One region of the Pseudalkalibacillus sp. A8 genome, then DNA from elsewhere that is predicted to be linked to it. Evidence: riboswitches for the same ligand, from Rfam matches in the RefSeq annotation. Region 1 holds a riboswitch; each other region holds the start of a gene.

Region 1 (7,915 bases):
AACTTGCTCCAGCCATGATCGGGACCGCCATGATAAAAGTGAAGTCTGCCGCTGCACGGTGGCTCATCCCTACGAGAACCCCACCAGAAATCGTAGATCCAGAGCGGGAGAATCCTGGCCAAAGGGAAAAACACTGTATGAGACCTACAGTAAGAGCTTGTTTGTACGTAATCTGATCCACCATTTTGACAGTGGCTTCTTTTTTTCCGAATAGATCTGCGAAAATCATGAAGAATGCCCCGATAACGAGACCGATCAAAACTGTTTTGGTCGAAAATAGATATTCATCGATATAGTCCTCAAACAATACCCCTAAGACCCCTGCAGGCAATAAGCCGACGATCACTTGAGACAACCTGAGTTGATTCTGTGGTTTACCACTGTTGATGCCTTTCTTTCGTTTCAAGCCGACCAGTCCGATCAACCTGTCCCAAAACACGACGACAACAGCTAAAATGGATCCAAGCTGGATGACGACCTTGAAGGTGTTGGCAACATACTTCGTCAAGAACTCTTTAGATTGGAGCCACATGTCATCAACGATGATCATATGCCCGGTTGATGATATAGGTGCGAATTCAGTCAATCCCTCGACCATTCCTAAGATAATCGCTTTTAAAAAGATAATAAGATCCATAAATCATTTATCCTCTCATGTTGATTAATTATAGTTCTTTCTCTTCTTAATAAGAGATGTAATGAAAAATAGGAGGCCAGTAGCAATAATGATATAAATGATGCTGGAGTAAATATCCATAAATTTTAATATTTTTTCCCATGAATGCCCTAACGCAGATCCAATCAGGACGAGTAATATATTCCAGATCAATGTACCGATTGTTGTAAAAAGGAGGAAGAGCTTGAACTTCATGTTTGACATGCCTGCTGGTATTGAAATTAAGCTTCGAATGAGCGGGATCATCCGACAGAAAAGCACCGTCCAGTAGCCATAGTCGTCAAACCACTTGTCCGCTTTCCGAATATCCGATTTCTTGATCCGCAAGAGATTCCCCCATCGGTGTATGATCCTTTCAAGACGAGCTACATCCAAAAACAGACCCAACTGGTATAAAATCAAAGCCCCTGATACAGAGCCTGCTGTTGCTGATAAAATTACATAAGGCATACTCAGGGTTGAATAGGTTGTCAAAAAGCCACCGAAGGGCAAAATCACTTCAGAAGGAATTGGAGGGAAAATGTTTTCCAACGCCATCATCACAAAAATCCCAAAATATCCATATTGCTCCATGAAACTAGTTATCCAATTCTGCATCGGCATTCTCCATATCTAAGATTGTCTTAGTTATATTAATCTATTTTTCAACAAAAAGGAATATGAAATATTTACACAAATGGTAAGAACAAAGATCCAATCAACATTTCGTGAATTAAAAACGCAGAAAAGAAAAAGCAGGGGGCGTTGTAAATGATACAGAATGCTTAAAAATCTGAGTTTTAAAAATAGGATGAGCGGGAAGGGATGGGTAAACCGAAAAATTCAGGAGGGAGTTGGCATGAAACACTATAGTATAGTCCCAGACCGTGATGTGAACGGCTGGTTTGTGAAAATCGAGGATACTGCGCCTGCAGATCATTATGAAATGAAATCAGCAGCGGTTGAATACGCAGAAAAAATTGCGAAAGAAAATAAACCGAGCAAACTGTCAATTCTTGATAAAAACCTAGAAATCGAAGAGGAAAGGACATATTGATAAAGGGGACCAGAACATTGCACAAAAGCTGATGTTCGGTCACCCTTTTTTAATGATGAGAAAACTTGGCTTATTTTTGGTTTTGGATTATCTTTAAAAATAAAAGCTATAACGAGAAAAATCTGAAATTATCTTTAAAAACCTGGGAATAATATCTTTAAAAATTACAAATTATCTTTAAAACTAAGAAATTATCTTAAAACCGGCGATTACATCTTAAGATCCGATTGGTCGACGTGTATATCCTTCGCACCGTTAAAAGCGGCGAAAGCTTCAAGCGCATCGCGGATCGCATGACGCAACTCGTTTGTTTTCTCCACCCAAGGTTCCAGCTGCAGCAACCGGACGACCAATACTCCATTTTTCCGGTCGATTTGCGGATCCATCCTTCCGATCAGGCGGTCTCCATATAAAATCGGCATCGCATAGGGGCCATATTTCCGTTTAGCGCGTGGAATATAGATCTCCCACTTATAATCGAAATCGAACAAGTCTTTGATCCGCTCCCGGCTCCATAACAGATTATCGAGAGGCGATATGAAGGTGACAGTACCGCCGGAAAATTCCAACGACTGGTCATTGCTCGCAAACCTTTCAAGCTCATCCAAATCTTCAGCTAACATGTAATACTGCCGTTCGGCTCCATCGATTTCAAGAGGAATGACCGTTCCATCAGCAACTCTCCGCTCAACTTCTGCGCGACGTTCCGCAGCCTTCAATTTTTGCCATCCGAACCTGAAGTCACGTGGATCAAAGACACGATACGCCCTGAGATATTTCTCAATCAGCATCTCCCGGGCAGTCGCTTCATCCATTGCGCTAGTATTGTCCAATAAATCCGGGCTGATCGACCCCTCTGTAATATCAAAATAACGCTCTGTACGTTCTCTTTTTACAACTCGGATGATTCCCGAATCCAACAACAGATTCAGTGCAAGCGAGGTTTCTTTCGTCTTTGGGAGCTTGTTATCCCAGTAGCCATGGACTCGTTTTTCCGATTGGAAAGCCCGGGAAGGAAGCGGTCCTTCGGATCTCAATTGCTCCATTACTGTGTCGACCACAAGCCCCTGTTTTTCTAACGACTCAGCTACATTTTGTTGGATCCGGATGCGGGTCGGTTCAAACATAGGGAAATCCTCCATCGGAATGACGCAGGCAGCATTCGCGAAATACTCGAATACTTTTCCTCCCGCTAAGAGATCATCCAGATGCTTTGGTTCATACCCTGGAATACGTGCACCCAACACTAAATGCTGATTTCGTTCCACGACAGACACAGGATCAAGCTGCACACATTCAAGCTTCTTGATCATTTGTAATGCGGAGGAAAGCGGACGATCCGCCCCCAATAAAGCTTGTTTAGATAAAAGGAATCTCCGAAGTGCGGATTTTTCCACAGGAAATTTTGGAGATGACATAATTAGCCCCCCGAATCGTTTAGAAAGAATACTTTTGAAAATCCTCAATCAGAACAAATGGATCGCTGAATACTTGGCGAAAACCATATCCGACAAAAAGCGGGGTTGTGGGATATCGAGGGATGATCTTGATGAATATCTTACCCAGCCAATGGTAGAAAAAGAGATTATAACTTGAGCAGCCTTGGCCATTATAATGATGAAGAATATAGTGTACGGTTTTCTGGATATAGTCCGCAGCCTGGTCGATTCCGGCGAGATCATCATTCATGACGATATTGAATTCGGTAAAACCGATCATAGGCATTGTTGATAGATTCAGTTGGACACCGTTGGAACAATGGATTTCATCTCCTATAAAATAATCTTCCTTCAGGTTTTCCCGGTAATCTACATCATTGAAGCCTATGATCTGCATATGCGGGTGTCGGACAGATCCTCCCGACAGAGGTCCATAGTTTTTAAAGAAAGAAACGGATTGATAGCTCCCTTGTTCCTCCATCTCCAACCATTTCTCGACTCCAAATCGAATCAATTTAAAAAGATGCGGCTTAGAATACTCGGATAGTTCAGATTCACAATCATCCGTTTCGATCAACACTGTCTGAAAAGCATCCTGTACGACGGGATATTTGTTTTTCACAAGGATGATCGAGTCCTGTGTTTCCAATAATTCCGAAAGGCCTTCTGTAACACAAAATGGGCAAGGTTTCTTCTGGTGGATGTTGTTCGGCTTTTTACGGGCGATTGATTTATCGAACTTTAGAATCGTTTCTTTTTTCATAGTATCACCAACGTGTTTATTCATATTAAAAACGTCTTCTACCTAATTATACGGCTGATCAATTCGGTTCGTCTATGCTGAGGCATTTTCTTTTCTTTTATTAAACCACCGACTCAGAAACTATGACCCTATCGATTTCTATGATGAATTTTTTAAATTCAAATAGGTTGAGCACTAGGGGAGCATGGATTGCTGAGAGGAGTGGATACTCTGACCCTTCGAACCTGATCTAGGTAGAACTAGCGTAGGGAAGTGGCTTTTTGCAGATTAATTATTAAAAGGTCACTAAGATATCTGGTGATCTTTTTACTTTTAACAAGCTTTTCGCAAAAGCTTAGGTTTTCTTTATGAAAAGATTATGAAGGAGATGTTTTGATTGGATATCCGGGAACAGGTCGTTTTAATTACAGGAAGCAGCAGGCCTTGGGGCTTCAATTGCCAAAGCTTTTGGCAGAGAGGGTGCAAGAGTAGTAGTCAACTACTTTAGAAATGAAGGAAAAGCGAGACAAGTTGTTGAAACAATCGGTGAGGATAGAGCGATTGCCATTCAAGCAGACATTAGACAACCTCAGGAAGTGGAAGCAATGTTCCATAAAGCTAGGATCATTTTAAAAAGCCGATCACAACCATCGTGAACAATGCATTGGTGGCCTTTAGATTCGATGCTGTCAATTAAGAAGAGTGCAGACATTTTCATGTGGGAAGACTATCAGACCCCATTTGAAGGTAGCGTTAAAGCAGCCCTGAATACAGTGAAAGCAGGCAAAAAAGATATGTCGGAGCTCAGGTTCGGCCGTGTCATCAATATTGGGACGAACCTTTTCCAAAACCCGGTCGTTGCCTATCATGAATATAACACGAGCAAAGGAGCACTCCTTGCTTTTACAGTCAATATGGTTTCTGGTGGATTATTAGAAAAAACAGATGCAAGTGCGGTTACACCTGATGAAGTATTTGCGATAATAATAGAAAACACACCACTCCAAAAAGTCACTACCCCCGACGATGTTGCGGATTCGGTCTTATTCTTCGCGTCTTCCTGGAGCAGGGCGGTCACTGGACAAAACTTAGTGGTCGATGGTGGATTGGTCATGAACTAGTTGTAAAAGTAGACAGATAGAGGAGTTGATAGAGAATGGATAAAAACGTTATTACCAACACATTGGATAAAGTCAGAAAGGAAAAGCCCCTGGTGCATAACATCACGAATGTGGTAGTGACGAATTTCACCGCAAACGGTCTGTTAGCTTTAGGCGTGTCACCTGTCATGGCTTATGCGAAAGAGGAAGTTGCAGATATGGCCAAGGTTGCAGGGGCAGTTGTTCTCAACATCGGTACTTTAGATGAAACTGTGGTAGAGTCGATGATCATTGCTGGGAAGGCGGCGAACGAGCATGGTGTTCCCGTTATTCTCGATCCTGTAGGGGCTGGTGCTACACCTTACCGGACAGAGACAGCGCGGAAACTTTTAAAAGAGATCGATATCTCGATCTTACGAGGGAATGCCGCAGAAGTAGCCAATGTGATCGGAGAAAGATGGACCATCAAAGGTGTGGATGCCGGGGAAAGGAACCGTGATTCTGTAAAACTAGCACGAACTGCTGCAGAGAAGCTGGGTCTTGTGGTAGTGGTTACTGGAGTAGATGATGTCATCTCCGATGGCGATAAGGCTTATGTGGCACGGAACGGTCATTTTATGCTCACGAGAGTCACAGGGACAGGCTGTCTGCTAAGTTCAGTGATCGGAGCTTTTTCGGCAGTGGAAAAAGATTTGGTCAAGGCCGCAACGTCGGCTGTAGCAAGCTATGGTATAGCAGCAGAGATGGCAGCTGAACGAAAAGGGGGTGAGGGACCAGGAAGTTTCCAGGTTGAATTCCTGAATGCCCTCTCACAGGTTTCCGCTGAGGATATCGATGAGATTGCATCAATTGAGGAACGATAACAATTTCTTCAGTTTTTACGTTTGTTTCGTCATCGATGGACTTACTTGTCGAAACAAGACTCCTTAACGGGTAATTCTTTTGTAAATAAACGATAAAGGTATTGTATATGGAAGAAGGTTGGATAATACTGCGAATGACTTACCATTCTGCAAGTAACATGTCCTATATAATCACCATTAAATTCCATAATGGAGTGAAAATCGAACCCTAAAATGAATCTTGATACGTTTCGGTAGTCCATTAGTAGGTATATTTATGAAGATTGTCTATTTCATTTTTAAATGAAGTTTATCAGAAATTCATACTGGTTTTACCTAACCTCCTTATAATCCAAGTGTACCAACATACTGAAGGGAGATTTTCTGATGAACCGAAAAGATTTGTTCCAGGATTCTGAAAAATTATTGCACCGATCTATGAACCGGAAAGACTTTTTGGATAAGGTGAGTAAAATTGCAGTCGTCGGTTTGGGTATGACACTGACACAGCCCTTGAACAATTTGAGAGTCGAAGCTGCTCCTCAATTTACAAGTTATCCTTTTACTTTAGGTGTCGCTTCTGGTGATCCGTTATCTGACAGCGTGGTACTGTGGACAAGGCTTGCCCCGGAACCACTGAATGGCGGTGGAATGCCGAATTATAATGTACCGGTCCAATGGGAATTGGCTGAGGATGAAGCTTTCCGGAAAATCGTGCAGCAAGGAACGGAGCTTGCAACCCCTGAACTCGGTCATTCAGTACATGTAGAAGTTGGTGACATGGAAGCGAATAAACAATACTACTACCGCTTTAAAGCAGGTAACGAAATCAGTCCGGTCGGGAAAACCAAAACACTGCCTGCACCGGGCCAACCTCTATCCAAACTGACTTTCGCTTTCGCCTCCTGCCAACAGTTCGAGCATGGATACTACACCGCTTATCGGCATATGGCAGAAGAAAAGCTCGATCTTGTGTTCCATCTCGGCGATTATATTTATGAATACGGCCCAAACGAATATATCTCCAAAACAGGTAATGTACGTACGCATAATGGTCCGGAAATCATCACGCTCGACGACTACCGGAATAGACTGGCCCAATATAAAAGCGACAAAGACTTGAGAGCCGCACATGCTGCGTGTCCTTGGATCGTAACATGGGATGACCATGAAGTTGAAAACAACTATGCCGATGAAATACCTGAAAAAGGACAATCCGTTGAAGAATTCATCCAGCGGCGTATTAATGCTTATCAAGCCTACTATGAACATATGCCGCTGAGAAAATCATCCATTCCTCAAGGTCCGGACATGAATCTGTATCGCCGCTTTACATACGGTGATCTCGTTGAATTCAATGTACTCGATACCCGGCAATACCGTGATGATCAAGCGAATGGCGACGGAATCAAACCTCCCAATGAAGAATCGATGGACCCTAATCGTACATTGACTGGGGCAGACCAGGAAAGATGGTTGCTTGAAGGGCTTGGCAGGTCGCAAGCTAGATGGAATGTGTTAGCCCAGCAGGTTTTCTTCAATCAGTTGAATTTCAATACAGCAGATGCACCAAAATACAATATGGATGCCTGGGATGGATATGCGGCGAATCGTGATCGAATACTTGATTTTGTCAGTGAAAACCAAGTCGGAAATCTAGTAGTTTTGACCGGGGATGTGCATGCCAATTGGGCTGGGGATATCAAGAAGGATTATAATGACCCTGACTCAGAAACCCTTGGCTCAGAATTTGTCGGAACATCCATTACCTCTGGCGGGGACGGGGCTGAACAGCGGAAGGATACAGCCCAATTCCTGGCTGAGAATCCACACATCAAATTTTTCAATGATTACCGAGGCTACGTTCGTTGCACGATAACACCTCAAAAGTGGACAGCCGATTATCGTGTTGTACCCTATGTCAGCCAGCCTGGGGCCGCGATCGCAACCCGAGCTACTTTCGAAATCAAACACAATGAACCTGGATTGAAGCTGAAGGTTGATAAGCCATTGTCCAATACGAAAAAACAATCCGCTGAAGTAGAAGCTGACCGGATTGAAGCCCAAGAAAATGCTCATG
Region 2 (7,915 bases), 540 kb from region 1:
GACCGAACGCCCGATTTTTAACAGTGGAAAGGATTCTCTCACAACTGATACTTCTAAACTATGATTTGCCAGCTGGACTCCTCCTGCTTCTGATACGATGGCAACATCCACGCGGTCATTGATGATGATTTTTTTAAGGGGGACTCCGCCTTCTAACATCAGTTCAATGGCCATTATGTGTTCCCTCGCTGTCCACGTTTTCTCACGGATATGAATAAAATCGACATGATCATGGATGGCGCTGACAATCTCGGAAAACCTGGGTGCAAATTGACTACCTGTCGAAATGACATGCAATTCATGTTTCAAAGAGCCTTCACCTTTCTTTCACTCTAGTAACGGACGTCTCCTACCGGGAAGAGCGGCCAAACGACCGAAAGATAATAACCTAATAGAATAATTACGCCAAGGTAAGCAACGAATATACCATCGTTTACCGAGAACCCCAATTTATAGTAGTAGGTCCGTCCTCCCACCCCTGTAAAACGTTTGGCTTCCATTGCGACCGCGATCCGGTGCGCCCGTCGGATGCTTTGGGATAACAACGGAATCGAGTAGGACTTGATTTTAAAATAGAATGCTCGAAGTCCTCTCTGCTGTTGGACGCCTCTTACTTTCATCGCATTCCGGATCGTCAAAAATTCCTCGACCATGATCGGGATCAACCGGAGACCCGCCATGAAGCTATATGCATACTTCGGATTCAGCTTCACCTGCTGCATCAATGAATAAAACAAGTTGACGGGACGCGTGGTAAGCGCGAAGGTCAAACCAAGCGTTGCAAAAATCAATGCCCTGAAACCGAGATGAAAGCCTCTGTAAAAGCTCTCTTCCGTAATATGGACCAGACCCCACTTCACCCATGTCGTATCACCTTTCCCGAACAAAATCATCGAGGAGGAAGTCGAAATGAAAATGATCAGAAACGGAATCAACAGAAGGCTGATCCGCTTTTTCGGATGGCCGGAAAAGAACCAGAGCAAAATCAAGGCTCCGATTGTAAGGTTGATCAGCCAATTGAGCTGATGCACAAAAAGGACGAAGATGAAGAGGATCATCATGGTGAACAGCTTCAGTGTCGGATTGATTTTATGAAGCCAGGTTTCATTAAAGTTAAGATCCATTTCCATCCCTCCTAGGCATGTGCATGCTCCCTGACCTCTATGTGGACGTCACGTGACAGTAATCCGTTTTCAATTGTCCAGACCCGGGTAGCGAAATGCTCGACGATATTGGTATCATGCGTCACCATGAGAATCGTAACGCCAGCCTTCCGATAATCTTCAAGCATCTCCAACAACGCGAATGTGTTTTGCGAGTCCTGGCCGAACGTCGGCTCATCCAACAGCAATATCGGCTGGCCCTTCACAATCGAAGCGGCGACACTCAATCTTCGCTTCTGTCCCATCGAGAGATGATAGGGGTGATGATTTTGAAATGGAATGAGTCGGAAGCGATCAAGCAGCTCGAGCACCTTCTTTTGAATGACCACCTCGTCAAGCTTCTCTAGCCTCAATCCATAAGCGATTTCCTCATAAACCGAGTTGGTCACGAACTGGAACTCCGGGTTTTGAAAGACGAAGGTCAGATGATTTGCAATCTGTTTTCCCTTTTTAATTGGGTTGCCGTGAATTTCATACATTCCTGCTGTCTTGATAAATTGCATGAGCGCGTGTAACAGCGTGGACTTTCCTGCTCCATTTTCACCAACAATTGCAATCCACTCTCCTGCTCGAACCGTAGCCTTTTCTACTGAGATAAAAGGCTTCTTCTTCCTGTAACCTTTAAAATTGTTGAGATGAAGCACAACTTCCTGATTGGATACTGCGTTTTTTTTCAAAGGTCGGCCGCTTAAATAGTCCTGCCAAACGCCAGGATACCAGATACCCTGCTCCTTCATCGTTTTCCGGTAATTTTTCAGGACCCAATCCTTCTCGCCATCTGCAATGATCTCGCCCTCTCCATTGAACAGGATGATACGATCGACCAGATCTAGAACATGATCCAGCTTATGCTCCACGATCAACAGGGTTTTATCCGTGCTGATCGCTTTGACTGTTTCCCAAATTTCTTCAGTCCCTTGAGGATCGAGTAAGGCTGTCGGCTCATCCAGAAACAAGACATCGGGCTCGAGAGCAAGAATCGAAGCGATCGCCAGCCGCTGTTTCATCCCTCCAGACAGCGTATGGATATTGGTATGAGGATCAGCCAGTTGTAACCCTACTGCTTTTAAAAGTGTTTTGATCCTGTCGGGCATATCTTTACGCGGTACTTGCAGGTTTTCGAAAACGAAAGCCAGCTCCTCGTCTGCATAAGGCATACAAAGCTGCGAATCTGGATCCTGGAAGACATAGCCCCAGGATACGGGTTTCTGGATTTGATCAGCTTTCATCGGAACCTCGATCGATTTCGGGATGATACCCGACATGACTTGCAGCAAGGTCGATTTTCCACAGCCGGACGGTCCAAGTAAAAGGACTTTTTCCCCTTTTTCAATATGGAGCGATAAATCTTTGAAAAGCAACTGTTCGTCACCCGGAAACTTGAGACGGAGATTTTCAAGTTGGATCATCGAATCACCCCGCTACTGATCGAGTGCATCGTAATCTTTCTTTGATGCCGGGCGCACCAGGTTCGTCACCCCGGTCTTTTCGAGCGCTTTCACGAGATAATAGGCAGCCACTCCTGCTATAAGAATCGACCCGATGATACGGAAACCAAGGAAAAGGCTGAGGTTCCACAAAGCAAGATCCTCGATATAGCCTTTGTAATAATCCATGATGATTGAACCGATTGCTGAACCGACTGCCGCAAGACTCACAACCGTAACATCAAAGCGCTTATACCGGAATGCCATGAAGACGAGCTCAGCAAACAACCCTTGCACGACACCAAATAACAGCACTTCAAGACCCCATTCGGATCCGACCAGGAACTCGCCGGATGCGGCAGCGACTTCTGCCAGGAAAGCGACCCCTGGTTTACGGATGATGAGGAACGCAACGGTAGCTGCCATGAACCACATTCCATAAATCAGTTGATCGATGTGGAGCCCAAGTGGTTTTACAAGGTAATAGAGCGGACCCCACAGCTTATAAACAATTCCGAACCCGATGGCTATGACGATTGTAACGAGGATATCTGTCAGCTTCAGACCTTTGTTCATGATGTTGCACCCTTTCCTGTTCCTGCGTGTTGTTGGAGGTCGATCGGCCATTTTTGTAAGGTGTAGGCCATTTCCCAGAACTCAAATTCATACTGGCTGCTGATGATAAAATGCTCTTTCATCCGTTCGCGGTCCGACTCCGTCACGTTTTCAGCGATCTGGTCGAATCTGTGGATCTGTTCCTCTACAAGCTCGCGGAACCATTCCCCGCCATACGCGGCAATCCATTCTTGATAAATCGGTTCATCAGGTTTGAATCCTTGGAGTCGTTCACCAATTTCATAATAAAGCCAGTAACACGGTAAAATCGCAGCGATGATATCCCCGAGATGGCCAAATTGCGCCGCACGGTACATATGGGATGTGTATGCATACGCTGTCGGTGCTGGTTGGAAGGTGAACCGTTCTTCGTCTGTGATCCCGAGTTGTTTCGAAAAATTCTCATGCAATGACAACTCCGCTTCGTAAGTACCTTTTGCATGGGACGCCATGCTTGCTGTCGTTTCAATGTTCGGTGATTTCGCTGCACCCAACGATTGAACCCTCGCAAAATGGGACAGATAGTAGGCGTCCTGCAGAACGTAATACCGGAAGTTCTCAAGCGGGAGTGTTCCATCAGCGATCCCTGTTACAAAAGGATGCTTAAAGCTCGCTTCCCAGATCGGATCTGCTGCTTTCCTTACGTGCTTTGAAAAAGACATGTATATTCCTCTCCTTTTTCCAGACGACCCACGATTCTGCAATTATTTCAATTAAAAAACCACTTTCTTTTTTCAAGAAAGTGGTTGGTTGAGTGTAGAATCGGTCCATAGTCGTTATGTAACCCTAACCACCACTTCCCTACGCTGGTATAAACCAGATCAGGTTCCAAGGGTCTTAAAGCTACACTTTAATCTCAGCCTTTACGAGAAGGCCCCCCTAGTGGATCGTCTTGTATAGTATTTTCGATGTAATCGTAACATGTATAGCCAAAAAGTCAAATGATTTTTCAGGAAAGAAGATTTTCATCCAGTAAAATCGCTACCGGAGCGATTTTTTCTGCTATTGGAGGTCTGGGGGTGCGATTTGGGTATCGCGATAGGATTCCAAAATGAAAATTGTCACGACATGTCCATCTAGCGCCTACTTCACGAGCGAATTTTTAAAAGCATAGATGACGGCTTGTGTTCGATCCTGAACTTCAAGTTTGTCGAGGATGTTGCTGACGTGGGTTTTCACTGTTTTCAACGCGATCACCAGCTCATCGGCAATTTCCTGGTTCGTCTTACCCTCCGTTATCAGCATCAAAATTTCGAGTTCCCGGTTCGTCAAATCTTCATGAGGAGGCCGTACATTGCCACGACGCATTTTCGTCATCATTTTACCTGTCACTTCAGGCTCAAGAACCATTTCCCCGCGATATGTGGCACGGACCGCATCAGCAATCGTACTTGCCTTCGAGGTTTTCAGCATGTAACTCGTCGCTCCGCTTTCAAGTGCCGGATACACCTTCTCATCATCAAGAAAACTCGTCACAATGATGATCTTTGCTTCAGGCCATTGGTCGATGATCTGTTTCGTCGCTTCAATCCCGTCCATCTCTTTCATGACAAGATCCATCAGAATCACATCCGGGCGCAGCTCAAGAGCTAGATCGACCGCTTCCCCGCCATCTCCTGCTTCACCGACGACTTCGATATCCGGTTGATTCGACAGATAAGCCGCTACACCGATCCTCACCATTTCATGATCATCTGCAAATAATACTCTAATCATCGTTTTCATCCCCCTCTCGTATGACAGGAATCCTTACTTCCAGCCGTGTCCCCTTGTTCGGCACGCTGATGATTTTCAACGTCCCGCCCAGCTCTACAGCACGTTCATGCATGTTTTGCAGTCCATATGAACCTGCCTTGCTCGATTCCACATCAAAGCCGACTCCATCATCGACAACCCGCATCAGGACGGTCCCTTCACGTTCGATACATAACACCTCAAGTGAGTTTGCCTTTGCATGACGAAGCGTGTTGGACACCGATTCTTGTAAAATCCGGAACAAGTGGTCCTCCACACCTTTTTTCAAAGGAATCGATTCTAGCTTCCAATCGATCTCAAGCGGAACTTTTTGTGATAGCTCCATCAGCAATTCCTTGATGCCTTCTTCAAGTGTTTTCCCTTTCAGCGCAACTGGTCTTAAGTGTAAAAGAAGCGCCCGCATTTCAAGCTGGGATTGATGTATCATCTCCTCGACAAGCTTCAGCTGCTTCCGCTCTCCATGATCGGCTCCCTCATTCGATTCATTCACAGCAGACATCAGCATCGATGCGGCGAACAACTGCTGGCTGACTGAATCATGAAGCTCTCGGGCCAAACGGTTCCGTTCTTCAGAAACGACCTTCTGGATCCGCTTCTCCTGATCTTCCGCTTTTTCATTAGCGAGCTTTTGAGATAACTTCGTCTGCTCTGATATGTGATGTTGAACTTTTTCCAATGATGACCAAATTTCATCAAATTCCTGTGTTTTGGTTTTGACATTCACTGCTTCCATTGGTCGTCCTTGGCCGATTTGAGCAAGGGCACTTACCACATGTTCAAGCTGCTTTCTCCAGTACATCCCTGAACTAAAACCAAAAACGATGCCGATCAAAATACTGACAAAGAATGCAAACAGGATAAACGGTAAGTCCAAAATTTTCCGCGACCACAGGAGTGACCAATCATTCAACGGAAAAGCGAAGAAAAACACACCTACCATAAAAAAGAGAAGTGTTAAAGATACGGCTAAACCAAGCAGGACCTGACGCTGTATGATATTCATGTCCGCTTCACCTCAAGATCTCCGACTACCATTGAGGTGATGATTTTCACTTTATGATGCGATTGATCATAGCCTGCAGACTGGTAAGATAGGCATTGGTTGAACATCTTCGGTTCATGATGCTCGAAAATCCGGCTCGTCCCTGCAATCACAGAGTGACCAATGCTGACATCGATTTCGTATGGGACAAGAATTTTGATATTCCCGACGAAATTACGGATCACAATAGTCGACTCCCCCTTCGGAAGGACCGTATTCCCGAGGTCAATCACCGTATCTCCGATGCCGCACTGAATATTCACGTCGTTCCATTCATACGCATGCTCGGGAGTCTGTTGTCTTCCAAAAAGGTTGTTGTGTAATAAAGTTTGCCGCTTGAACATCGCCTGATCGCTTGCTACTGTCTTTGGCTCCTGGAAATCAGGTGTGATATGTGCAGGATGTTGCTTCGACTGGGCAAACCGGATGACAGCATATATGAAGAGAGCGATCAGGAGGAACTTGAATGCCATCGTATTCAATATCGTCAAAGCGAAAGCGATAACCCCGAACCAGAACAACAGCTTCCCGATCATCTTGTAGTACTTTTTCCGGCCGACGTAAATACAACCTGCCGTGAGTATTAAAAAGAAAATGGGACCCATGCCATGAAAAGAAATTTCCAATAATAATAAGATGACCCCGATTATTAATAGCCAGCTCAATTTATCAGTTCTTGAGTTCATATTCCTTGGGTCCCCCTTCTGTTTTTGACCATTTTAATGCGTTGGATCTCTATTGTAAGTGTCATCCAGTACTTTAGGTACGGCAAAATACGCTCCGTTCCCCCGAAATTCACTTCCACGATCCCTTGCTTCTAAACGGTCAATTCACTTTGATGTAACGCTGCGGATCTCCTTTTCAGTTTTGCCTCTCCGCGTTTTTTCAGACTGTAAATCTATGATGTCACTTCTCATCAGAAAAGTTAAAGTAATCGCGAAATTCACTCCCTTTCCGCGGGCTTAAGAAAAGCGGAAGCGACACGCTTAGTCACGTAGGTCACTGGAAGACTGACGAGGAGGCTCGAACCAAACAAAGTTCGGTTCTGCGTGTGTTAAATCAGTGTGTTGCCGCCACAGGAAGTCTGAAGTGATCCAAGTGACTGGTCGCTGAGCTAGACATTACTTCTCTGAATTAGCCTAATTCCGCAAGCATCCTCACTTGCACATGGATCTCAACACAAAAATGAAATCATTTTCGTGTCTACGATGAGAATTCTTAGAAGCTTTCCTTATGCTGGCTTCGACATTCACCACAAGACCACGGACTCATATTCCATCCTTGTAGTTTTGCGCCGAGTAACCGCAGGCGCAGGACGTGGTGGTAATTAGTCGAAGTTCCTATTAAAGCATGAGGTCTCGCCTGGCTCGCTTTTCCCGCAGGAGTGTCGCGAATTTTGCTTCTTTTAGTTTTTACTAATAAAAATAGTAGTCCCAATACAGACCTGAAAGCCCTGAATTTTGGACAACATTATGGAAAGGCGCAGGGTATCTACGCCTTTCCATCTTTATTTAATAGCATACCATTTTTTATTTAAACGGTAGTATGATTTTCCTCTTTTTGCATTTCTTTTTCCAAATGTGCAATCCGGGCATCAATCGTGTGTCGGTGGTAGCTCGAATTCACCTGATGTTCCAGGCGATCGAGGTATTGCTCGATTTCACCGAAACGTGAGAATGACTTGCTTGAAAATTCGTTGGAAGCCACTACTTTATCCATTCTATGATTTGCTCGTGTGATGTTTTCGCGACCCATCAATTCCATGCGCTTGATGTACATGTCCTTCAGCTTATGCTGCATTACTTCATATTTTTGCTCAAGCTCTTCAAGCTGCTGAACAGCGTTCTCTTTGGAAGCCTTCAATCGCGCCGCCCGCTCGCTATACTGCTCATGCTCCTGAACAGCAAACTTAT
Region 3 (7,915 bases), 140 kb from region 1:
TGGGCTTCCTTATTCACCGATCGAGCAATCTCCTATCGGACGAAAAACGGGTTTGATCATCGATCCGTTTTTCTATCTGTGGTCGTTCAGGAAATGGTTAACCCGGATGTATCCGGCATCATGTTCACCGCTGATCCTATCACAGGCCATCGGAATACGGTGTCGATCGATGCCAGCTTCGGCTTAGGTGAAGCCCTTGTATCTGGAATCGTATCCGCTGATTTGTACCATGTCCAGGCAGGTGGAATCACCAAAAAGCAAATCTCTAAAAAGAAGATTGCGATCTATTCCAAATCAGAAGGCGGAACCGTGACAGAGGAACTCCCTCCTGATCAACAGGATGCACAAGCGCTGAAGGATGACGAAATCATCAGATTGGCGGGAATAGGAAAGGAAATCGAAGCGCATTATGGCTCAGAACAAGATATAGAATGGTGCCTGGTCGATGGTGAATTTCACATTGTCCAGAGCCGTCCGATCACATCCCTATATCCCCAGCCTGAAAAGAAGGATAGCAAACTACATGCTTATGTCTCCGTCAGCCATGCCCAAATGATGACGGATGTCATGAAACCGTTAGCTTCATCCTTATGGAAAACATTATTTCCTTTCGGGAAAGAGTCGGTCACCTCTGAATGTCCTTATGTTCAGGAGATCGGCGGCAGAATTTATATCGACCTGACAAATGTGCTCTATCTGAAGGAATCACGCATTTTGTATACCTTCTTGATGAAGGCGATGGACGAAAAAATGGCGAATGCTCTATCGAATCTGGCCCAGCGTGAGGAATTCACGAAGTATGCGGAATCGAATACAGCAATAAAACGGGGTGCCATAAAACTTCTCAGCCAAGTCGCCACGAAAGTGATGAAAAACGTTCTATTTGCGAATCCTGAAAAAGCGGCCAGGGAAGCGGATAAAACCCTCGATCATTTCATAAAAGAAGCCCAAGAACAATTATCAGGATTGTCCGGTGCTGATCGGGTCAGAAAAGTTCAAGAGAGCATCGGGACATTGTTCCTTTCTATCCTCCCCAAGTTATTCCCTTATTTTATATCAGGAACAGTAGCAAATAAATTATTAGGGATTTTGTCAAATTGGTGGTTAGGAGATGAATATGATCTGAAATTGTTGCAAAAATCTCTGCCAGGCAATGTGACAAGCGAGATGGGCCTTAAAGTCGGAGACCTTGCGGATATCGTGAGAGAACATCCTGGACTATTGAAATATCTTGAATCAGCTGCAGATGGAACTTTTTATCAAGGGATGGACCGATTCAACGGGGGACAAGCCTTCCGGAAGGAATTTGAGGACTTCATTAACAAATATGGCATGCGCTGTTCTGGAGAAATTGATATTACCAAACCGAGATGGCACGAAACCCCCACCCAACTCGTCCCCCCTATCCTGACGCATGTGCGTAGTGTAGCACCAGGCGATCATCGAAAAAAATTCAAGCAAGGCCAGCTAGAAGCGGACAAAGCGGCTGAACATTTGATCCAACGGGCCAAAGAATTGCCTGACGGTTGGTGGAAAGCCAGGATCATCAAACGGCTGGTCTCCGTCTCCCGCCATTTGATGGGTATGAGGGAGCACCATAAATATGTGCTTGTCAATTATTTGGATCAGTACCGGCATGCTTTATTAGAGGAAGGAAGACGACTGGCCAAAGAAAACAGACTTCAACAGATAGAAGATATGTACTATTTTTCATTGGATGAGCTCCTTTCGATCATGGATGGGAACTTTGAAGGTGATATAGACACTATCATCCAAGAACGTAAAGAAACATACGCCCATTATTCAAAGCTTACGCCTCCCCGTGTATTGACAAGTGACGGTGAATCAGTAACAGGAAGACTTTCTGAAATCCTGGCACCTGAAGGAGCTTTGATTGGAACGCCTGCCTCCGCTGGAAGTGTTGAAGGTATTGCAAGAGTCGTGTTGAAACCGGAGGAATCGGATTTACAGGAAGGCGAAATACTGATCGCTCCTTTTACCGATCCGGGCTGGACACCTTTGTTTCATTCAGCTAAAGCCCTGGTCATGGAAATTGGAGGTACCATGACGCACGGGTCGGTTGTGGCGCGTGAGTATGGGATTCCTTCAGTCGTTGGAATAGATGGGGCAACCAAAAAAATCAATAGCGGACAAAGGATCCGTGTAAATGCAGATGAAGGATATGTACAACTAATAGAAGGAGAGCACAGTGAGTAAGAAAATCCCATTTATAGGTATCCTTTTTGCTACAGCAACTAACATGTTGATGCAAACCGTCGTCGCAACGATCCTCCCCCAGATTACAGACGATCTGGGAGGAGAATCGCTCTACGGATGGGCGTTCAGTATTTTTTTGCTGGCTTCGACGATCACGATTCCGCTTTTTTCAAAGCTTGCTGATTCGTACGGTTATAAAAAATTCTTCATACTGGGGATGACGATATTCCTGATCGGATCATTACTATGTGGTCTATCTTCCTCCATGCTTTTCTTCATCATGGCAAGAATGATCCAGGGACTGGGAGTCGGGGCATTAGGTCCTGTGACCATAGCTCTTATCGCAACCCTCTTTTCTATCGAAGATCGAGGGAAAGCGATGGGAATGTATGCAGCCATCCAATTGCTTTCAAATGTTCTTGGTCCTATTCTTGGTGGTATGGTTGCTCAACGATTCGGTTGGAATTGGGCATTTTACATCGTGATCCCATTTAGAGTCTTATCCATACTTTTCATATACCGTTTTACAGATCCGCCAACAGCATTCAATAGGTCACTAAAATATTTTGATTGGATAGGTGCTTTTATTCTTGGCGCTTCTATTGCAATGATGATTCAAGCATGGACACGTCTTGGTGAAACGGGATTCGATAGCATTACTCTGACTTTATTCATAGCAAGTATCCTTCTTTTACTCTTTTTCGTTTTTCAAGAAAAGAAGCATGAAGATCCTGTGATTTCACCAGATCTAATTCGGATCAGGAACGTCCAGCTGGCAAACATCAGTGCTTTCCTAGTCGGTATATTGATGTATAGAGCCATTGCCATATTGCCTCTTTACGCGAATCATGTTCTCGGGTCTGGAGCAGTGAATAGCGGCAAATTGCTCATTCCACTCATGGCAGGCATGGGGCTCGGCGTAATCATCAGTGGCCGTATCATCAAACGATTCAGCTACAAATCGATAAGTGTAGTGGGTTGGATCATGTCCTGTATAAGTTTGGCTGCATTGAGTGTTATGAGTATGATACAGGAGTTCAACTTTATTTCATATATCTTCATTTTCCTTTTAGGATTCGGTCTGGGCATTCTTCTTCCGACATTTTTGCTTCCGGCTCAAAATGCAGTCTCCGAGAGTAAACAAGCGGTTGTCGGTGCAATGGTACAACTTAGCCGGAATAGCGGTGGTGCGATAGGGATTCCAATATTGACGGGACTGCTTGCTATTTCTGATGGTTCAGGCAGATCAGGAGGCTACTGGTTTGTCTTCATGTTCTTGACTGCTAGTACTGTGATCGGACTGATCCTTGGCTTACAGTATAAGGGATCTATAAAGGAAGAAATGAGTCAAGGTACAACAAATCCTTGATAGTACCGGATTTTCTTTAACCAACCGTTCTTGATCACTTGTATTAAACTAAAATAGAATTCTGTCACAAACCTTGAAGTGAGCCATTCCCAGCTACTTCAGGTTTTTTTATGTAGAGCCCGCAATTCAACTACCAAAACATAATCGATATTTCTACACCTTGTTGTTTGAAAAAAATTGAAAGATGGGATTGAAAATTACAAAAAATGAGCGTATGCCCTGATAAAAAGAGATGCCAAAAATTAAAGCACATTCCCTGAAAATACTTCCTGTCTTGATTTGATGAATTCATAGTAAAGGACCGTAATTGTCTGGATAATCAAAAATACCGCAAATGAGTAAGGAAGTATATAACCTTTCTGGAATTGAATGATATCCAGCAATGTAAGAAGCCAATTTACTCCTACCGCAACGAAGCTCCACCCTATTACATACCAAATAAAGTATATTTATTGATATCGAGTGTTCATAAAAATAGACAAAGAAATAACCAAATGGACTGAATAAAACATAATAGAGGAAATCGAATAATTCATAGTTTTGGACATCATTTACCTTATAAAAGTCCATTTGCCCCCCACCTATTGTAAAATCCAACAACATTCCACTCGATAACCCCCATAATAAACTTAAATATGTAATTTTACGAGGTAATCTCTTCGGAAGAAGCCAGACAATGATAAATGTTATTATCAACATAAGTAAAATACTGATTTCATTTTTATCAAAATTTTCCCATAGCATTATGATTCATTCACCTCAAGCTAGGTTTTTTCCAAGCTCTTTGTTTTTGAAGGGTTATTCTATTAAAGTTGGCTAGTATAAAATTATGAATTAACTATATCGCCTTTTATTTTACCGGAATTTCATGTATACTGAAATGCAATTGAATAAGCAATAACTAGGGGAGTCCAATAGTTTGGGCTGAGAGAGAAACACATTAAAGTTTCTTGACCCTTTGGACCTGATCTGGATCATACCAGCGTGGGGAAGTTAGATATAACCTCTTTTATTGAGATGATACTTCTACATATGAAGCCGGGTCCATGCATTTTTGGGATCCGGCTTTTTTATGTTCAGCTTTCATCTCATGCCGTTGTCTTGTTCTGGATCTCGTCCTTTAAATCATAACAAAGGAGAGATTGATTAATGTCAGCAACCTCATTGAATGAAAAAAACATTTCCATCATGTCAAGTTTCTCAGGTAGTAAGAAAGTTTACGTACAAGGTTCAAGACCTGATATCAAGGTTCCGATGCGCGAAATTGAATTGAATCCGACAACAGGTTCTTTTGGTGAAGAAGAAAATCTGCCAGTACGTGTCTACGATACAAGCGGTCCTTATACGGATGATGATTATTCAGTAGACATTACAAAAGGCCTTCCTTCACTTCGAAGCAGATGGATACATGAACGGGGCGATGTTGAAGAATATCAGGGTCGAGACATAAAGCCTGAAGATAATGGTTATCGTGATAAAGATGACCCTCGTGCCAACCATAACGTATTTCCTGGTTTAAAACGTAACCCATTACGTGCAAAGAAAGGAAGAAATGTTACACAGCTCCATTATGCAAAAAAGGGAATAATCACTCCAGAAATGGAATTTATCGCATTAAGGGAAAATATGGATCCCGAATTTGTACGGGATGAAGTCGCAAGAGGCCGGGCGATCATACCCTCTAATATCAACCATCCAGAGACAGAGCCTATGATCATAGGACGTAATTTCCATGTTAAAATCAATGCGAATATTGGAAACTCAGCTGTTTCTTCTTCCATCGAAGAGGAAGTTGAAAAAATGACTTGGGCGACACGCTGGGGTGCTGATAATATTATGGATTTATCAACAGGGAAAAACATTCATACAACCCGGGAATGGATTGTTCGAAATTCAGCCGTTCCTGTCGGTACCGTTCCTATTTATCAAGCTCTGGAAAAAGTTAATGGTATTGCTGAAGACCTTACATGGGAGATTTACCGCGATACCTTGATTGAACAAGCTGAGCAAGGTGTTGATTACTTCACCATTCATGCGGGTGTCCTTTTACGATATGTCCCGTTAACAGCGAAACGTTTGACAGGAATTGTTTCACGGGGCGGTTCAATCATGGCACAATGGTGTCTATATCATCATAAAGAAAGCTTTTTATATACCCACTTCGAAGAAATTTGTGAAATTATGAAAACTTATGATGTTGCATTCTCTTTAGGAGATGGTTTACGTCCTGGGTCCATTGCAGATGCGAATGATGAAGCGCAGTTTGCAGAACTGGAGACTCTTGGGGAGTTGACACAGATTGCATGGGAGCACGACGTACAGGTCATGGTCGAAGGTCCTGGACATGTGCCGATGCATCTTATAAAAGAAAACATGGATAAACAACTTGAAGTTTGTAAGGAAGCACCATTCTATACCCTTGGACCTCTTACAACTGATATAGCACCTGGTTATGATCACATTACCTCTGCTATCGGTGCAGCAATGATTGGTTGGTATGGAACAGCCATGCTTTGTTATGTCACACCAAAGGAACATTTAGGCCTACCGAATAGAGATGATGTTCGTGAAGGAGTCATTACCTATAAAATCGCTGCCCATGCTGCTGATCTGGCAAAAGGACATCCAGGTGCACACAAAAGAGATGATGCCTTATCAAAAGCTCGATTTGAATTCCGCTGGAGAGATCAATTCAATCTATCCTTAGATCCTGAAAGAGCATTGGAATATCATGATGAAACTCTACCTGCGGAAGGTGCAAAAACAGCACATTTCTGTTCAATGTGTGGACCAAAATTTTGTAGCATGAGAATCTCACAAGATATTCGTAATTATGCGAAAGAAAACAAACTTGATACGAAGGAAGCGATTGATAAAGGTATGAAGGAAAAAGCAGAAGAGTTTAAGCAATCTGGAGGTAGTATATATCAGTAACTTTCTGAGGAGGTTATATTACGGTGGATGCTCAAAAAATCGAAGAGGAAATTAATCAATACAAAGCTCATCTTGCTTTTTTAGAGAAACGTCTAATAGATTTACAGCAAAATTGTGATCATCATTTTCAAGGTCATCAAAATTATGAAAAATGTCTAAAGTGTAATAAAGTCAATGTTTTATATTATTGATATGTGAGATTCAAGAACCTTGTCTTATTAAAATTAAGGCAAGGTCTTCTTGTTTTCATAATCCATAATGGGTGACGAGCCATTACAAGATGCTCATCACTCGCCCCCCCTCTCATGGAATAACTCTTAAAATCGGGTAAGTCTAAATCAATTCAATAGTGACCCATTCATCGTATATTTTCCTTGTAATCTATGAATATATGTTCCAATTCAGCACAATTTTCATTAAGATTCCGATTTCACGTTTAAAATGTTAGGTTCAATGAGGTCCGTATCCGGCGGGATATACCCGAGTTGTCTTCCTATTTTTACAATTTGCCCTTTATGGTGAAATTCGTGTGTGACGGTATGCGTAAAAAGCCATAATGCGGTAAACTCCGCACTACCACCACGCTTAAAGGAAACGTTAATGGTGTGATCCCATTCGTCTTTAAATTCATACAGAAATTCATGAACAAGGTCATCCGTTTTTCTAAAAACCTCGCGCATTTCTTGTACGTTGTTAACGGACTCCTTTTTTATTTCGGGTAGTGATTTTCCAAGGGCTCGATTTCCCAACCATACCCGATAACAATCGGCTACATGAACGTGAAGACTGCAAATAGAATCTCCACCAAATGTCTCAAGCTCTTTCACATAATCTGTTGGTGCCAAAGATTCACAATAACGAAATAATGATTCCCTTGTGCGTTGGATCCAATCATACTGGCTTACGAATACATCCATCTTCCCGCTCTCCTTTTAAAAATGATTTTTGACTAATCTCCTCATAGGTTAAATGATGCGTACATTAAAAAATTCCCATTGTATATATTCCATAAATAAGGAAGTAATCCTTTGGAGAGTTTCAATACCTTTCCTTTAAATCGGAATGACTTCTTATTGGATAATAACCTCATTATTAAAAAAGGCAGACATTCGATTGGCTGCCTTTTTTTACCTATACGAAAGTCCCCATAGTTAACAAGTAAAATTCAGGCTTACTGAAAGTTGGGTTTCGACGGTTTATATTTCCCTATCACTACCTGATGGAACCGATTCCAACTCAATTGTATTTATAACCTTCTGAGTGTTCAACCTGCTGTTTCTATCTTATTTCCTATCTTTTCACCACCATTCAACAAAGTTTTATAGTTTCCAGAAATCAACTAAATCTATTGGACCATATTATGTCAATAAATGTCGGGATTTTATAAATTCACAG
Region 4 (7,915 bases), 1.1 Mb from region 1:
ACATAAACGAAAAGGTTGAAACAGCGAAAGTAATTCAATCATTGATCGAGGACGCCAACTCAAGTATTTATACGTATGCAAATGAGCACCCTGAGTGTCATGGCATGGGTACGACAGTCATCTTGTTAAGAGCGACAGAAGATGAAGTATCCTTAGGCCACGTTGGGGACAGTCGTTGTTATCATATACACGATCAATCAATCAGGATGCTTACGGATGACCATACACTTGTAAATGAACTCGTAAAATCGGGACAGATCACGGATGAAGAAGCGGAATACCATCCAAGGAAGCACGTTGTCATGAGGTCAGTCGGCACAGATCCAGAAGTGAGGATCGATAATCTGAACTACTCTTGGAATCCGGGAGATTATCTTCTTATTTGTTCAGACGGTCTTTCTAATAAAGTTCCGGCAAACTTGATATTGGAAGTTGTGACGGAGGATGGGTCTCTAGACGATAAGGCGAACCTCTTAGTCAAGATGGCGAATGATGCTGGTGGGGAAGATAATATCACCCTGATTCTCTTATATAATGATGTTGATCCAGAAGAAGGTGTGGCTACATGATCGGCAGACGTCTCAGTGATCGATACAAGATCCTAGAGGTCATTGGTGATGGCGGTATGGCTGTTGTCTATAAAGCGGAAGACTTGATACTCGATCGCATCGTTGCTGTGAAGGTATTGCGCTCAGAATACTCTACGGATGAGGACTTTATCAGGCGTTTTCGGCGTGAAGCCGAATCAGCGACGAGTTTGAACCACCCGAATGTCGTCAATATCGTCGATGTCGGAGAAGAAGAGCAGATTTATTTCATCGTCATGGAGTATGTGAAAGGCAAGACATTGAAACAGATTATACGGGAAAAAGGTCCGTTATCACCTGGCCGAGCTGTTGAAATCATGAAGCAGATTTCTTCTGCGATCGCTCATGCCCATGAACATCATATCGTTCATAGGGATATCAAGCCACATAATATTTTAATAGATGAGAATGGAAATGCTAAAGTGACAGATTTCGGTATCGCATTAGCAGCAACGTCAGCAACGATTACTCATACGCACTCTGTGCTGGGCAGCGTCCACTATTTCTCACCAGAACAAGCAAGAGGCGGTATTGCCAACAATAAGTCGGACATCTACTCATTAGGTGTAGTTCTCTATGAAATGGTGACTGGCAGACTACCATTTTCAGGTGAATCAGCTGTTTCTGTAGCGTTGAAACATCTTCAAGAAAAATTTCCAGAACCAAAGCTGATCAATCCGGATATACCACAGAGTGTTGAAAATATCATATTGAAGGCTATGGCAAAGAATCCGAATGAGCGATTTGAAAATGTCCAGGGAATGGAAGAAGATTTAAGCACTGCACTTCATCCCGACCGAATCGATGAACCGAAACATTCATTTGATGAAGATGAAGAAGCTACGAAGGTACTGACTCCGATCGGAAATATAACAGAGCAAATGAAAACTGCACCCGTCCCTCCAAACAAAGGTGAAAATGAAGAGGGACTAGAAAAAAGCGGGAAGCATAAGAAAGATAAGAAAGGTAAGACAGATAAGAAGAAAAAGAAAAATTGGGTCGCAATCATTTTGATGGTATTTCTCCTATTAGGGATTGCTGGTGTAGCAGCGGTCACCTTGTGGCCAGAAATTTTCCAGACAAAGGATGTCCCTGTACCGGATGTCATCAATCAACCATACACAACAGCTTACGAAAAAATAAAGGATGCTGGGCTCAATTCTGAAAAAGAGGAGCAGCCAAGCTCTGAGGTGGAAGAAGGGCATGTCATCAGGCAAACCCCGACACCAGGAACAGCCGTGAAGGAAAATGCGACGGTGAAACTAATTGTCAGTTCTGGCCCTGAAAAGTTTGAAGTAGAGAACTATGTAGGCCAAGGAGAAGACGATGTGAAGCGGACGAAGGTTGAGGATCTTTTCAAACGGGTCGATTATCCAACAAAAAGCAGTGAAGATGTTCCCGCTGGACAGATCATCGAACAAATTCCGGAAGCAGGGGAAATGGTCGTGCCGGGCCAAGAAGTTTTGATTTTATATGTCAGCAGTGGGCCTCCTCCATTTGATCTTGCAGACCTATCAGGAAAGTCACTTGAAGAAGCAAAAACGTATGCAAATGAAAATGGGCTCAACTTAAAAGAAGCTGAACGGGAGTATTCAGAGGATATTGACGAAGGGAACATCATAAGTACGAATCCGAATCCAGGTGAAACAGTGAGGGCTGGTGATGAAATTACCGTGACCGTTTCAAAAGGTGTACCAGAGCCAGTCACCATCAAAGATATGGTGGAGATAGAATTCAGCGATGATGATGCCGGTAGCGATGATGATGCCGGTAGCGGTGATGGTAATGGAAATGGAAATGGAAATGGAAATGGAAATGGAAATGGAAACGGAAACGATAAGGAACGAAAGAATGAACCGAAACAGGTCCGGATCGTGACGAATGACGCGAACGGGGAGCAAACGATTGTCGATAAAAAAATCTCTGAAACAGAAATGTTCGAAATCCCTTTGACCATAAAGTATAACGGTGAAGGTAGTTACAAAGTCTATGTAGACGATGAAGAGTATTATAATGAATCATATACGTATGAAGAAGCGAAAAACTTTCAGAATGGAGAGTAGATGAACTGCATGCCAAAAGGAACGATCATTAAAGCATTGAGCGGGTATTATTATGTGAAAAGTGAAGAAGAAAATGAAATCTATCAATGCCGAGGAAGAGGGAATTTTCGAAAACGAAAGTTGACACCTCTTGTTGGTGATGAAGTTGTATTTGAATCGACCAACCAGACAGACGGTTATGTTATGGAAATCTTCGAACGGAAGAATGAACTGATCAGACCACCTGTTGCAAATATTGACCAGGCACTTATCATTTTTTCCGCACGCCGGCCAAGCTTTAATTCGCTCCTTTTGGATCGGTTTTTAGTCCATATTGAAGCGAACGATATTCTTCCGGTTATTTGTGTTAGTAAACTTGATTTATTGACAGATGACAAGGAAATCGAAAAAGAGTTGGAGGTATACCGTAAGATCTGCTACCAAGTTATCGAAACTTCTTCTTTGGAACAAAGAGGATTAGGAGAGGTAAGAGCACTTTTTGAGGATAAGGTAACGGTCATTGCAGGCCAGTCAGGTGTCGGTAAGTCGACATTGTTGAATGCATTAAACCCTGAATTAAACCTGGAAACCAACGATATTTCTGATCATCTTGGAAGAGGGAAGCACACAACAAGACATGTCGAACTGATCCCTTTTGGAGAAGGGCTTGTAGCAGATACTCCTGGCTTCAGCTCACTGGATTTCATCGAAATCGAACCAGAGGACTTATCAATCTACTTTCCTGAAATGAGGGATCGCCGTCCGGATTGTAAATTTAGAGGGTGTACCCATATATCAGAACCGAAGTGTGCAGTAAAAGAAGCTTTGGGAAATAACGAAATCTCTCAATTCCGTTATGACCATTACGTACAATTTCTTCAAGAGATCAAAGACCAAAAACGGAGGTATTAGTCATGACTAAAATTGCACCATCGATCCTTTCAGCAGATTTCTCCCGGTTAGGAGAGGAAATAAAAGATGTTGAGGCAGGGGGAGCAGACTATATCCATGTCGATGTCATGGACGGACACTTTGTACCGAATATTACGATTGGACCGTTGATTGTCGATGCAATAAGACCTATCACGGATCTTCCACTGGATGTCCATCTGATGATTGAAAACCCTGACAAATACATTCCGGAATTTTCTAAAGCAGGTGCGGATATCATTTCTGTTCATGTGGAGGCTTGCCCGCATCTGCACCGTACAGTAAATTTGATCAAAGACCATGGTAAAAAAGCAGGAGTTGTTCTCAATCCTCACACACCAGTCAGTATGATTGAACATGTCATTGAAGATGTGGACCTTGTTTTGCTGATGACTGTGAACCCTGGATTCGGTGGTCAATCTTTCATAAACCGGGTTCTTCCGAAAATCAAGGAAGTTTCTGAGCTTTGTAAGGAAAAAGGATTGGAAATCGAAATTGAGGTTGATGGGGGTGTCAATCCAGAAACAGCTAAGTTATGCCGGGAATATGGTGCGAATGTGCTGGTGGCTGGATCTGCTATCTACAAAAAAGAAAACCGGAAGGATGCAATTGACGCCATCCGTGGTGTATAATGATTTAGAAATAAAAATATAGTAATGAAACCACTAGGGGAATCTCTTGAAGAGATTGAGAGTGGAGTGTATGCTCCTGACCCTGAGAACCTGAACAGGATCAAACCTGCGGAGGGAAGTTGGCTTTCAAGTGATTTATATTTGATGAAAGCAACTGTATCCCTATGCAGTTGCTTTTTAATTGTTCAGTCAAGGGTTCTTTACTGTAAGGGGAGAATAGAAATGAGAAATCGTAATTTATTGATTGCTGAAGTTGCAATTATGGCCGCTTTAGGGATTATACTAGGATTTATTAAATTGAGCGGTCCATGGGCTTTTGGAGGTTCAGTATCGTTGGAGATGGTACCTATTTTTATCATGGCTTTTCGTAGAGGGTTATTTGCTGGGGTATTGACTGGGATGTTGATCGGTCTATTGCAATTATTGATCAATCCGTATATCTATTATTTCTTACAGGTCATCCTAGATTACCCATTGGCATTTCTAGTCGTTGGATTGGCTGGCCTTGCAAGACCGAAGTGGAGCGATTCATTCGGTAAGAGAGTATTGTTGATCATTGCAGGTACCTTTATTGGAAGCATACTCCGCCTTACAAGCCATGTCATTTCTGGGGTGGCATTTTTCGCTGATCAGGCACCTGAAGGTACACCAGCATTTACCTATTCCTTCATGTATAATTTTTCTTATATTGCACCGACATTTATTCTGACAGTGATTCTATTAGTTCTTTTATCAAAAACAGCTCCTAAGTTGGTTCATGGAGAGTGACCTTATTGAAGACGATTTGTTTAGTTTCTGGAGGACCTGAATATCTTCTGCCCGATCGGCTCCAATTGGATGATGCATTGTTTATAGGGGTGGATGAAGGGGTCCTTTACCTTCAAAAAAGAGATATAAAGCCAATAGCCGCCTTCGGTGACTTTGATTCTATTTCAGGTGAAGAATTTACCAGACTTCAAGAAAAACAAATGGAACTCTATACATTCGAATGTGAAAAAGACATGACAGATCTGGAACTGGCACTAAGATGGACGATAGAACAAAGGCCAGAAAAAATCATTTTATATGGCGCAACAGGCGGCCGTTTGGATCATGAATTGATCAATATCCAACTCTTGAAGGTAGGTTTGGAACACAAGATAGAGGTGGAGATTGTAGACCGGGATAACATCATCGTGATGAGGAGTCCGGGGTCATATACAATTGAAGCGAGTCATGAATTTCCGTATGTTTCTTTCCTTCCATTTTCCCCGCTCGTAACAGGCATGACGCTTGTTGGTTTTCGTTATCCGTTGGAGGAGGCGAAGATAGAATGGGGATCGACCCTTTGCATTTCAAATGAGCTTGTAACAAAAAAAGGTACTTATTCATTTGATGACGGCATAATTATGATGATAAGAAGCAAAGATCGAGATGGAAAATTACAAACTCCGGGTACTATTTCTAAGTAGACGAATATACTTAAATAGAATGTTAAATTTCCGAAGGGGAGTCTTCTGGAAACTAACGTTGGAGGAGGCGGAATCATGAAATTTTATACCATCAAGCTGCCAAAGTTTTTAGGCGGATTCGTTAGGGCGATCTTAGGATCATTTAAAAAAGGGTAACAAAAAAGCACCAACTCAGGTGCTTTTTTGTTTCATCATTCATGGAACTGCGTTGGTACGGAAAACGGGAAGATACGTCGTCCATCCTGATTATCTTTAAAAATGAAAGAGAAAATGGAACAAATTAGAAAATATCTTTAAAAAATCAAAAATATCTTTAAAACAAGCAAATCATCTTTAAAACGCGCACTAAACTCGAATACCACCATAAAAAAGGACTGGCTCATCATAAGAATGAACCAGTCCTTTTTCTGCTTTTGATCAGACACGTTCTACTTTGCCTGACTTCAAGGCACGAGCAGATACATATACACGTTTCGGTTTACCGTCAACAAGAATACGAACTTTTTGAACGTTCGCTCCCCATTTACGTTTAGTAGTGTTCAACGCGTGAGAACGCTTGTTTCCAAAGTTTGTCTTCTTACCAGTAACAACACATTTTCTAGCCATGATTGGTACCTCCTTTATTGCAAATAAGAAAATTGAATAATCTCATTTAGTAAACTTTTACGAAAACACTACATTATAGTAGCATGAGATATAGAAGAATGCAACAATGTTTATCAAGTTTATTTACTTGACACACCTAATCTTGATTCCATGATATATTCTTTCAAAATGAAGGATATTATAGTAAAATGACACTAGCCATAGGTCATTATAATCCAAGGGAGGATTCTGCATGTCTATAGAAATGAAAACAAAGTACGGAGAAATTGATATTTCTAACGATGTTATTGCTACAATTGCAGGTGGAGCTGCGATAGATTGTTATGGTATTATCGGAATGGCCTCGCAAAAGCAAATTAAAGATGGCATAACTGAACTTCTAGGCAGAGACAATTTCAGCCGTGGAATTGTGGTGCGGCAAGAAGAGGATGAAGTACACATAGACATGTATATCATCGTCAGCTATGGAACGAAAATTTCTGAAGTAGCTCACAATGTACAAACAAAAGTGAAGTATACGCTTGATCAGATGCTCGGACTATCAGTAGATTCGGTCAACATTTTTGTTCAAGGCGTGAGGGTGACGAACCCGTAACGAGGAGGAAGGATTCGTGACAGTTAAGAAGGTAGGCGGGAATAAACTTTCCCAAATGTTCATTTTCGGAGCGGACAACCTGAACAAAAACGTAAAAATGGTAGACGCTCTAAATGTTTTCCCAGTCCCTGATGGGGATACTGGTACAAACATGAATTTGACTATTACGTCAGGTGTTAAGGAAATCAAAAATATTACAACTGATGATGCGAGCAAGGTTGCAACTTCTTTTTCAAAAGGATTGCTCATGGGGGCACGAGGTAATTCAGGTGTCATCCTGTCCCAGTTGTTCAGAGGCTTTTCAAAAGCGATCGAAGGTAACAGCGAAATTGACACGAAACTGTTTGCTGAAGCTTTTGAAGCTGGCGTAGGAACTGCTTATAAGGCAGTAATGAAACCGGTGGAAGGGACGATCTTGACCGTAGCTAAGGATGCTGCCAAAAAAGCGACGAAAGCTGCTCGTAAATCAGACGATATGGTTGAAGTCATGAAGCAAACATTAAAAGAGGCAAAAGAATCCCTGGAACGTACCCCGGACTTATTGCCAGTCCTGAAAGAGGTAGGAGTGGTCGATTCTGGAGGTCAAGGTCTCGTCACGATCTATGAAGGATTTTTAGCTGTACTTGAAGGGAAAGAGCTTCCAGAGGTCAGCAGCTCAGGTCCATCGATGGATGAACTTGTGAATGCAGAGCACCATAAGGCACAGAGCCATATGAAAACAGAAGATATCCATTATGGATACTGTACAGAATTCATGGTGAAATTCAAATCTGAAAAAACGAAGGAGAACCCTTTTTCTGAAGAGGAATTCAGAAACCGACTCAGTGAGCATGGTGATTCTCTACTCGTCGTTTCTGATGAGGATCTCGTCAAGGTTCATATACATACGGAAAAGCCAGGAGATATGCTGACTCTCGCTCAAACGTATGGTGACTTGATTAATATAAAAATTGAGAACATGCGGGAACAGCATACGGCTATTTTAGATAATGAAGACAAGCCTGGATCAACAAAGAATGTCGAATCTCAAGCTGCAAAAAAGGAATTCGGGATCATCACTGTTTCGATGGGA

What was found. A riboswitch is a leader RNA that binds a small molecule or an ion and turns the genes downstream of it on or off. The one in region 1 is predicted to bind thiamine pyrophosphate.
Region 2: it holds a riboswitch for thiamine pyrophosphate, as region 1 does, so the genes downstream of both, tenA (thiaminase II) here and ACJROX_RS06085 (SDR family oxidoreductase) in region 1, are expected to answer to the same signal.
Region 3: it holds a riboswitch for thiamine pyrophosphate, as region 1 does, so the genes downstream of both, thiC (phosphomethylpyrimidine synthase ThiC) here and ACJROX_RS06085 (SDR family oxidoreductase) in region 1, are expected to answer to the same signal.
Region 4: it holds a riboswitch for thiamine pyrophosphate, as region 1 does, so the genes downstream of both, thiT (energy-coupled thiamine transporter ThiT) here and ACJROX_RS06085 (SDR family oxidoreductase) in region 1, are expected to answer to the same signal.

The regions. Positions count from the first base shown of each region.
Region 1 is NZ_CP174509.1:1,156,766-1,164,680, forward strand. Features, by position in the region: gene ACJROX_RS06060 (undecaprenyl-diphosphate phosphatase) at 1-637, opposite strand, end outside; gene ACJROX_RS06065 (DedA family protein) at 662-1,273, opposite strand; gene ACJROX_RS06070 (DUF2188 domain-containing protein) at 1,515-1,712, shown strand; gene ACJROX_RS06075 (winged helix-turn-helix domain-containing protein) at 1,922-3,130, opposite strand; gene ACJROX_RS06080 (DUF4931 domain-containing protein) at 3,150-3,938, opposite strand; TPP riboswitch at 4,081-4,182, shown strand; partial or broken gene ACJROX_RS06085 (SDR family oxidoreductase) at 4,349-5,014, shown strand; gene thiM (hydroxyethylthiazole kinase) at 5,050-5,856, shown strand; gene ACJROX_RS06095 (alkaline phosphatase D family protein) at 6,223-7,915, shown strand, end outside.
Region 2 is NZ_CP174509.1:613,320-621,234, reverse strand. Features, by position in the region: gene tenI (thiazole tautomerase TenI) at 1-309, opposite strand, end outside; gene ACJROX_RS03250 (energy-coupling factor transporter transmembrane component T family protein) at 333-1,130, opposite strand; gene ACJROX_RS03245 (ABC transporter ATP-binding protein) at 1,136-2,572, opposite strand; gene ACJROX_RS03240 (ECF transporter S component) at 2,585-3,166, opposite strand; gene tenA (thiaminase II) at 3,163-3,867, opposite strand; TPP riboswitch at 3,987-4,096, opposite strand; gene ACJROX_RS03230 (response regulator) at 4,289-4,921, opposite strand; gene ACJROX_RS03225 (sensor histidine kinase) at 4,914-5,963, opposite strand; gene liaF (cell wall-active antibiotics response protein LiaF) at 5,960-6,688, opposite strand; gene ACJROX_RS03215 (PspA/IM30 family protein) at 7,536-7,915, opposite strand, start outside.
Region 3 is NZ_CP174509.1:1,298,157-1,306,071, reverse strand. Features, by position in the region: gene ACJROX_RS06835 (phosphoenolpyruvate synthase) at 1-2,217, shown strand, start outside; gene ACJROX_RS06830 (MFS transporter) at 2,210-3,586, shown strand; gene ACJROX_RS06825 (hypothetical protein) at 3,875-4,285, opposite strand; TPP riboswitch at 4,480-4,594, shown strand; gene thiC (phosphomethylpyrimidine synthase ThiC) at 4,736-6,520, shown strand; gene ACJROX_RS06815 (serine protease) at 6,544-6,711, shown strand; gene ACJROX_RS06810 (DinB family protein) at 6,937-7,437, opposite strand.
Region 4 is NZ_CP174509.1:2,255,062-2,262,976, forward strand. Features, by position in the region: gene ACJROX_RS11715 (Stp1/IreP family PP2C-type Ser/Thr phosphatase) at 1-569, shown strand, start outside; gene pknB (Stk1 family PASTA domain-containing Ser/Thr kinase) at 566-2,650, shown strand; gene rsgA (ribosome small subunit-dependent GTPase A) at 2,660-3,541, shown strand; gene rpe (ribulose-phosphate 3-epimerase) at 3,544-4,191, shown strand; TPP riboswitch at 4,217-4,325, shown strand; gene thiT (energy-coupled thiamine transporter ThiT) at 4,414-4,959, shown strand; gene ACJROX_RS11740 (thiamine diphosphokinase) at 4,965-5,642, shown strand; gene spoVM (stage V sporulation protein SpoVM) at 5,718-5,798, shown strand; gene rpmB (50S ribosomal protein L28) at 6,060-6,248, opposite strand; gene ACJROX_RS11755 (Asp23/Gls24 family envelope stress response protein) at 6,481-6,843, shown strand; gene ACJROX_RS11760 (DAK2 domain-containing protein) at 6,860-7,915, shown strand, end outside.